Regions from separate parts of the Spirillospora sp. NPDC000708 genome, predicted to be linked through region 4. Evidence: predicted binding sites of a transcription regulator. Region 4 holds the regulator's gene; each other region holds the start of a gene.
What was found. Region 4 encodes HrcA, which represses chaperone genes, less so after heat shock. Its sites were predicted from a motif close to TTGGCACTCTCNNNNNGAGAGTGCCAA; they were not measured.
Positions count from the first base shown of each region.

Region 1 (2,199 bases), on a different contig from region 4:
GCCTAGCCCGGCCGGGACCAGCGTGACCGCCTCCCCGGCGGCGGTGCCGCCGGCCGGCAGGAGCGTGGCGCGGCGTCGCACGTCCCCGGCGAGGCCGCCCAGCCACAGGGCGGCCTCCTTCACGTCCCCGCCGACCGACACCCACTCCGCCTCCGCGCCGTCCGGCACGGCCTCGTGCGGGATGCCGGGCGCGACCTTGACGCACCCGGCCGGCGCCCGTCCGGCGAGGCCGAGGACGGCGTCGAGCGGCGGCTCGTAGGAGCGCGGGTCGAAGACGCGGCCCCGTGCCGTCCGGCGCCCGGGGTCGGCGAACACGGCCGCGTACCCGTCCGGGTCCTCGTCCAGGGCGTCACCTACGCGCAGGCGCGCGAGGCCGTCCAAGCCGAACGCCGTCACGTTGGCGCCGGCCACCTCGGCCGTCAGCGGGTCGCGCTCAACGCCGTCGCCCGTCAGACCCACTCGGGAACGCGCCATAAGGTCGGCACCGATGCCGCATCCCAGTTCCAGTACGCGCGGGCCTGCGGGCAGCCCAGAGGCGAAGCGTCGCGCGCGATGCGCTGCCACGCTCGCACGCGTGGACTGCTCCAGGCCGGCCTGGGTGAAGTACATGCGGCCCGCGTCGGAACCGAACTTCGCCTCGGCGCGCCGCCGGAGCCGCACCTGGGTCAGCGCCGCCGCCACGAGGTCCGCCCCGTGCCGCTCCCGCAGCCGCGACGCCGTGCCGAGCAACCCGGCCTCCGAGATGTCCGCTTCGCTCGCCTCTGCCAGAAGTGCCTGGCCGACGGGGGTGAGCAGCTCCCGGAACGACGCGATGTCCATGCCTGGACCGTACCGAGCGCGGCGCCCGGGTGATCCGCGGGTGAACGCGCCGGAACGCCGCGGGCCGTGCCTCCGTGTCCGTGTTGACGGGCCAACGGGCACGGCATAGTCTCACTGACTGGCACTCTCACTGCGAGAGTGCCAACACAGCGACAAGGTCGGTCTGGCACCCGCGACGACAGGCCGGTCCAGGGTCGCCTCTCTGTCACATGTGCCGGCGGCCTGCCATGGCCGCCGAGGACCAATCGAAGGGGAGGTCAGATCGTGACGACCGCCACCAAGGTTGTTCTCAAGCCGCTCGAGGACCGCATCGTCGTCCAGCCGCTTGAGGCCGAGACCACCACCGCCTCCGGCCTGGTGATCCCGGACACCGCCAAGGAGAAGCCGCAGGAGGGCACCGTCCTGGCCGTCGGCCCGGGCCGCGTCGACGACAAGGGCGAGCGCGTCCCGGTCGACGTCAAGGTCGGCGAGGTCGTGCTCTACAGCAAGTACGGCGGCACCGAGGTCAAGTACAACGGCGAGGACTACCTCGTCCTCTCGGCCCGCGACGTGCTCGCGGTCATCGAGAAGTAATCACCGAGACGTGATGCGCCCGCCCCGGCCCGCGCCGCCCACCGGCGGGGCGGCCGGGGCGGATCGCGTGACATAGGAGTTAACCCCATGGCGAAGATCCTGGAGTTCGAGGAGGACGCTCGCCGGGCTCTTGAGCGCGGCGTCAACGCTCTCGCGGACGCCGTCAAGGTGACGATCGGCCCGCGCGGCCGCAACGTCGTCATCGACAAGAAGTTCGGCGCGCCGACCATCACCAACGACGGCGTCACCATCGCCCGCGAGGTGGAGCTGGAGGACCCCTACGAGAACCTCGGGGCCCAGCTCGCCAAGGAAGTGGCGACCAAGACCAACGACATCGCGGGCGACGGCACCACCACGGCGACCGTCCTCGCCCAGGCCCTCGTCCGCGAGGGCATCCGCAACGTGGCCGCCGGCGCCTCGCCGCTCGGCCTCAAGCGCGGTATCGACGCGGCCGCCCAGCACGTGTCCGACCAGCTCCTGAAGTCGGCCCGCGAGGTCGACGAGAAGGGCGAGATCGCGCACGTCGCCACCATCTCCGCCCAGGACGCGCAGATCGGCGAGCTGATCGCCGAGGCGTTCGACAAGGTCGGCAAGGACGGCGTCATCACCGTCGAGGAGGCCCACACCATGGGCCTCGAGCTGGAGTTCACCGAGGGCCTCCAGTTCGACAAGGGCTACCTGTCGCCGCACATGGTCACCGACCCCGAGCGCATGGAGGCCGTCCTGGAGGACGCCTACGTGCTCATCGTGGACGGCAAGATCTCCAACGTGCAGGAGTTCCTGCCGCTGGCGGAGAAGGTCGCCCAG
Region 1 covers NZ_JBEPCJ010000028.1:95,334-97,532, forward strand. The annotation lists gene ABT299_RS21335 (class I SAM-dependent methyltransferase) at 1-819, opposite strand, end outside; gene groES (co-chaperone GroES) at 1,084-1,392, shown strand; gene groL (chaperonin GroEL) at 1,480-2,199, shown strand, end outside.
Region 1: the regulator HrcA is predicted to act here: its motif matches at 938-964, upstream of groES (co-chaperone GroES).

Region 2 (2,199 bases), on a different contig from region 4:
GAGCATGGCCTTGCGGCGGTCGCCGAAGCCCGGGGCCTTCACGGCCACGGACTTGAAGATGCCGCGGATCTTGTTGACGACCAGGGTCGCCAGGGCCTCGCCCTCGACGTCCTCCGCGATGATCAGCAGCGGCTTGCCGGACTGCATGACGCCCTCGAGGACGGGCAGCAGGTCCTTGTTGGCCGACGCCTTGCCCTGAACGATCAGGATGTACGGGTCCTCGAGGACCGCCTCCATCCGCTCGGGGTCGGTCACGAAGTAGTGCGAGATGTAGCCCTTGTCGAAGCGCATGCCCTCGGTCAGCTCGAGCTCCAGACCGAAGGTCTGGCTCTCCTCGACCGTGATGACGCCTTCCTTGCCGACCTTGTCCATCGCCTCGGCGATCATCTCGCCGATCTGCGGGTCGCCCGCGGAGATGGACGCCGTGGAGGCGATCTGCTCCTTGGTCTCCACGTCCTTGGCCAGCTTGGACAGCTCCTCGCTGACCCGCTCGACCGCGGCCTCGATGCCGCGCTTCAGCGACATCGGGTTGGCGCCGGCGGCCACGTTGCGCAGGCCCTCGCGGACCAGCGCCTGGGCCAGCACGGTCGCCGTCGTCGTGCCGTCACCGGCTACGTCGTCGGTCTTCTTCGCCACTTCCTTGACGAGCTCGGCGCCGATCTTCTCCCAGGCGTCCTCGAGCTCGATCTCCTTGGCGATCGACACACCGTCGTTGGTGATCGTGGGGGCGCCCCACTTCTTCTCCAGCACGACGTTGCGGCCCTTGGGACCGAGGGTCACCTTCACGGCGTCGGCGAGCTGGTTCATGCCGCGCTCGAGGCCGCGCCGGGCCTCCTCGTCGAACGCGATCATCTTTGCAGCCATAGGCTCCTAGTCCTCCCGGAACAAGGTGGCTTAAAGGATCGAGCCGACGCCCGCGACGGACGGCCCCGTGCCCGGCGGCTGCCATTCCGCCACCGGACTGGGGCCTCGTCGCCCCGACCCAGACTGTGAAGCTGTCACTCTCCACAGTAGAGTGCCAACCGTTTTTTAGCACTCTACCCTGCCGAGTGCAAGCGCCGCACAGCCTCGCCGCACTCGTCTTCGCCGGGCCGCCCGGAAGGGCTCTGACCTGCGCCGCGGTACTCCAGCGATTCGCCGGACATGTCATGTTGCGCCCTGCTGTGCCGGTCCGTGCCCCACTGTTCACGAAAAGCTCGGCCTTGGGTGGAGGGGGCAAGGCCGTCATGTTGTGGGCGGGAGGGCGGGTCACTTCCGTCGCAGGTAGAGCAGACCGTTGAGGACGGCGAAGGCCAGCAGGGCGAAGACGAGCATGGTCCAGGAGTAGTCCGGCAGCAGGATCGGCTTCAGGAGCACGATGCAGAGGAGCCCGGCCGAGAGGAGGACTCCGCGCAAGGCGAGCCGGCGTCTCGCCGAGCCGGCCGGGGCGACGCGCCGGCGAGCGGCGCGGATCTCCTGGAAGGCGTTGCGCGGTGCGGGCGAGACCGGGAAGCCCGCGGCCTGCAGCGCGGGAAGGACGGCGGAGGCCTCGGAGGTCCAGAAGACCAGTACCCGGCCGTCGCGGGTTTCGATGCCGATCCCTTTGCTGAGCGGCGAGCTCGAGCAGGGAAAGGCCGCCACCACGTCGGCCGCGGTCAGGTGAAACCGCTTGCGAACGGCGGTCAGGACGATTCCGGAATGGCTCAGCCTCAGCGAGGCCAATGGCCAGGTGGCGTTCAACCGCCCGAACGTCATGGACGGGACGTTGGCCCCGCCGCGCCAGGTCGTGGACGGAACATCGGGTCCGCCCTGCCACGCCATCGACCGTTCCATGAGCCTCACCCCTGCGTCATGGATCACTGGGGCGGGACAGCGGTCCGGGTACCGAAAGCCGACCTTGATCGTATCCCCATGTCTCCGGCACGAACAGGCCGGGCGGGTCAGTGGGGGCGGACGGCGTCGGCTTGAGGGCCGCGGTCGCTCTGGGTGATCTCGAACTCGACGCGCCGGCCCTGTTCGAGGGTGCGGTAGCCGTCCATCCGGATCGCCGAATGGTGGACGAAGACGTCGCGGCCTCCGCGGCGCCGCGCCGCGGGTGGGGTCGACCCCGGCATGATCGGAGTCGACCCCGCCCGGCGGCCGCGACGGCGCTCGGGGACGGCGGCCGGATGGCCGGTGGCGGTCAGCCGCCCGCGACCGCGGGGATGATCGAGATCTGGC
Region 2 covers NZ_JBEPCJ010000079.1:2,293-4,491, forward strand. The annotation lists gene groL (chaperonin GroEL) at 1-864, opposite strand, end outside; gene ABT299_RS39135 (hypothetical protein) at 1,249-1,734, opposite strand; gene ABT299_RS39140 (cold shock domain-containing protein) at 1,920-2,093, opposite strand; gene ABT299_RS39145 (MoaD/ThiS family protein) at 2,162-2,199, opposite strand, start outside.
Region 2: the regulator HrcA is predicted to act here: its motif matches at 996-1,022, upstream of groL (chaperonin GroEL).

Region 3 (2,199 bases), on a different contig from region 4:
GGCCTGGTCGACGGCGTCGGTCACGTCGTCGCTCTTGATCGGGACGAGGGTCTCCAGGGCCCTGCCGTCCTTGGAGGGGAACGGCCCCTGCGCCTTCTCGGCGCCCGGGAGGCGCTCGAAGGCGGGCCTGTCGGCGGCGGCCTTGGCGCGGTCGGCCGCGGTGATGCCGGAAGGACGCTCGTACACGATGACGGCGAGCATCGTCTCGTCCTTCTGGAACATGTCCTGCTGCTTGACGACCTGCGTGGACTCGGCGCTCGCGGGCAGCCAGGACGCCGCGTCGTTGTCCTCCACGTCGCCCAGGCGCCCGGCGAGCGGGCCGAGCGCGGCCAGCAGGACGATCCAGACGGCGAGGACGGCCCACTTGCCGCGGCGTCCGGCGATCAGCCCGGCGAGCCTGCGGGCCGGTGTTCGGGGGGGAGCCTGGCTCTGTGCGCGCATGGTCGATCTCCTGAGAGGTCCGTGGATCTCGCGATATGACGCGAAAACTTGCTCAGGACCAGAGTCTCTCGGAAGGCGAGAGAAGGCAAGTTATATCGCGAAATCTCGGGGTGGCCTCAGGGTCCTGCTAGGGGTGGCCTCAGGGATGCCCCCCAGAGCACGCAGAAGGCCGGAGGAACCCGTTCGGGTTCCTCCGGCCTTCGGGAAGCGCGGTGGTGAGGCGTGGCCCCTGGGTCAGGCCACCTTCTCGGACGAAGACGACTTCGACGAGGAGGCGGAAGACGAGGACGACGACGAGTCGCTCGACGAGCCCGACGAACTCGACGAGGACGCCGAGTCGGACTTGCCGGAGTCACCGCTCGACGACGAGCCGTTCGAGCCGTTGGACGAGCTCCCCACGGTGGAGGACGACTTGCCTGAGCCGCGGCTGTCGGTGCGGTAGAAGCCCGACCCCTTGAAGATGATCCCCGCGGCGGAGAAGACCTTGCGGAGCTTTCCCTTGCACGCCGGGCATTCGGTCAGCGCGTCGTCGCTGAACTTCTGCACGACCTCCAGAGGCTCGCCGCACTCGGTGCAAACGTACTGATACGTCGGCACGGTTCCTCCTCGCTGACTCAGTCCGGCGCCGTCCCGGACTGGCACTCACTCTAGATGACTGCTAATGGTACCCACCCGTGGAACAGGATTCGCCGCGGGTCTGTTCCCAGCCGCCCCGAGCTTGCCCCCGAGCCCGGCCCTACCCCAAGGGCCCGGCCGGGTCTCGGTGCCCGTGCCGCAGGACGCTCATGCGCCGGTCTCGCCGAACCATCCGGCCAGCTTCCCGCGGCGGCTGATGGCGCGCAGCCTGCGTTCCGTGGTCTCGCGTACGGCCTCGGTGGTCACGACCAGCAGCGTGTCGCCGCTCTGCAGGGGCGTGGTGGGTTCCGGTACGAAGCTCTCCCCGTCCCGCACGACGAGGGTAATGGACGCTCCGGCGGGCAGCCGCAGCTCGAAGATCTCCACTCCGCTCAACCGGGAGTCGGGCGGGATGCGGACTTCGAGCAGGTCCGCATGGAGTTCCTCCAGGGGCGCGGCCTCCACGTCCAGTTCGCGCGTCTGCTCGTCGCTCTTGAGGCGGCACCAGCGCGCGACCAGGGGCAGCGTAGGGCCCTGCAAGAGCGTGAACACCACGACGATGTTGAAGACGATGGAGAACAGCCGGTCGGCGTCCGGCACGTCCTTCACCATGGGGATGGTGGCCAGGACGATCGGGACGGCGCCGCGCAGCCCCGCCCATGAGGCGAACACCTTCTCGCCCCACGAGAGCTTGAACCCGATCGAGGACAGGACGACCGACACAGGGCGCGCCACGAGCAGCAGGACGAACCCGATGACGAGCGCCGGGACGATCTGGCCGGGGAGCGCGCCGGGCGAGGCCAGCAGGCCCAGCATCACGAACAGCCCGATCTGGGCGAGCCAGCCGATGCCTTCGGCGAAGCCCCTCGTGGCCGGACGGTGCGGCAAGCGCGCGTTGCCGAGCACCAGCGCGCTGACGTAGACGGCCAGGAAGCCGCTCGCGTGCAGCAGCGTGGCGGCGCCATAGGAGCCGATGGACAGCGACATCACGGCGATGGGGTACAGGCCGGACGCGGGGAGGGCGACGCGGCGCAGTGCCTGTGCGCCGAGCCAGCCGATCGCGAACCCGAGCACGCCGCCGGCGATCAGCTCGTACACCATCACGCCCGCGAGCTCGGCGATGTTGGGGACGCCGCCGTGCTT
Region 3 covers NZ_JBEPCJ010000049.1:54,144-56,342, forward strand. The annotation lists gene ABT299_RS30145 (MMPL family transporter) at 1-441, opposite strand, end outside; gene ABT299_RS30150 (FmdB family zinc ribbon protein) at 676-1,038, opposite strand; gene ABT299_RS30155 (potassium/proton antiporter) at 1,225-2,199, opposite strand, start outside.
Region 3: the regulator HrcA is predicted to act here: its motif matches at 1,077-1,103, upstream of ABT299_RS30150 (FmdB family zinc ribbon protein).

Region 4 (2,199 bases):
CCGCGGGAGGTCGCGGTGCCGAAGAACGCGTCCATGATGTCGCTGAACGGGAACCCGGCGCCGCCGAAGCCCCCGGCGCCCGCGCCCGCGCCGCCGCCCGGCGCGAACGGATCCGCACCGAGGTCGTACATCTCGCGCTTCTTCGGATCGGAGAGCACCTCGTAGGCCTGGGTGATCTCCTTGAACTTCTCCTGCGTCTCCGGGTCCGGGTTGACGTCCGGGTGCAGCTCGCGCGCGAGCCGCCGGTACGCCTTCTTGACCTCGTCGGCGCTGGCGTCCCGGCGGACGCCGAGGGTCGCGTAGTAGTCGTTGGCCACTTACGACCCCGCCAGGATCTGTCCCACGTAGCGTGCCACTGCCCGTACCGCTCCCATCGTGCCGGGGTAATCCATGCGTGTCGGCCCGAGCACACCTAGCCGGGCCAGCGTGAGGTCGCCGACGCCGTAGTCGGCTGCGACGACCGAGGTCGAACGGAGCCCCTCATCGGGGTTCTCGGTGCCGATCCGCACCGTAAGAGTAGAGGAGTCGCCGGTCTCGCCGAGCAGCCGCATGAGGACCACCTGCTCCTCCAGCGCCACCAGCACCTCCCGCAGGCTCTGCGAGAAGTCGACGGCGGCCAGGTTCGCCGCGCCGGCGAAGACGATCTTCTCCTCGTGGTTCTCGACGAGGGTCTCCAGCAGGACGGACAGGACCGCGGCCGCCACCGGCCGCTCGTCCGGGCCCACCTTGTCCGGCAGGTCCGCCACGGCGGACGGCACGTCGCCGAAGCCCAGCCCGTCCAGGCACGTATTGAGCAACGCCCGCAGGTGCCCCACGGATTCCTCGGAGATCTTCCCCGTCTCGATGACGCGCTGCTCGACCCGCCCGGTGTTGGTGATCAGCACCAGCAGCAGCCGGCCCTCGGCGACCGGGACCAGCTCCACGTGCCGCACCGACGAGCGGGTCAGCGACGGGTACTGCACGACCGCGACCTGCCGGGTCAGCTGCGCGAGCAGCCGGACGGTGCGGCCGACGATGTCGTCGAGGTCGTAGGCGCCGGACAGGAACGTCTCGATCGCGCGGCGCTCGGCGACCGACAGCGGCTTGATCGTGGACAGCCGGTCGACGAACAGCCGGTATCCCTTGTCGGTGGGGACCCGCCCCGCGCTGGTGTGCGGCTGGGCGATGTACCCCTGCTCCTCCAGCACCGCCATGTCGTTGCGAATCGTCGCGGAAGAGACGCCGAGGTTGTGCCGGTCCACCAGGGCCTTGGAGCCCACCGGCTCGTTCGTGGAGACATAGTCCTCGACTATGGCGCGCAGCACCGCGAGTTTCCGGTCGTCCAGCACCCGGTCACCTCCTTCTGCACCTTCCACAGGTCCTCACGTCCAGATATACCGCCGACGGGGCCTTGCTGGCACTCCGTAGTTCCGAGTGCCAAGTGTACGGCCCGGAGGGGACGTTCCGGGGGCCGCGGCCCGCCACCGGGCCGCGCGCGGCTGCGTGATCTTATCCCGGCCGTTAGTGTGCGGAACCGTGCGGAGCAAGAACTACGGAGACGACGTGCTCGCCGGCGACTGGCGCCGCCCCCGCAAGGGGCGGATCCCGGAGGTGCCGGTCGAGCCGGGCCTGGTCGCCGAGGATCCCGACAGCGGCTTCTGCGGCGCCGTGGTCGGCTGCGACAAGTTCGGCGTCACGCTGGAGGACCGGTTCGGCAAGCGCCGGGTGTTCCCCCTCACCAAGGCCGGCTTCCTGATCGACGGCAAGCCGGTCACCCTCGTCCGGCCCGCCGCGGCGCCCGCCGCCCCGGCCCGCTCGGCGTCCGGGTCGATCGCGGTCCAGGGGCTGCGCGCCCGCGTCGCCAAGGAGAGCCGCATCTACGTGGAGGGCGTCCACGACGCCGAGCTCGTCGAGAAGATCTGGGGGCACGACCTGCGCGTCGAGGGCGTCGTCGTCGAGTACCTCGAGGGCGTGGACGACCTGCCCGCGATCGTCGAGGAGTTCGCGCCGGACGAGGGCCGCCGCCTCGGCGTGCTGGTCGACCACCTCGTGGAGGGTTCCAAGGAGAGCCGGATCGCCGCGCGGGTGTCGTCCCCGCACGTCCTCGTGACCGGCCACCCGTTCATCGACATCTGGGAGGCCGTCAAGCCCGCCGCCGTCGGCATCCCCGCCTGGCCCCGCGTCCCCCGCGGCGTCCCGTGGAAGGAGGGCGTCGTCGAG
Region 4 covers NZ_JBEPCJ010000153.1:282-2,480, reverse strand. The annotation lists gene dnaJ (molecular chaperone DnaJ) at 1-317, opposite strand, end outside; gene hrcA (heat-inducible transcriptional repressor HrcA) at 318-1,328, opposite strand; gene ABT299_RS50220 (DUF3097 domain-containing protein) at 1,516-2,199, shown strand, end outside.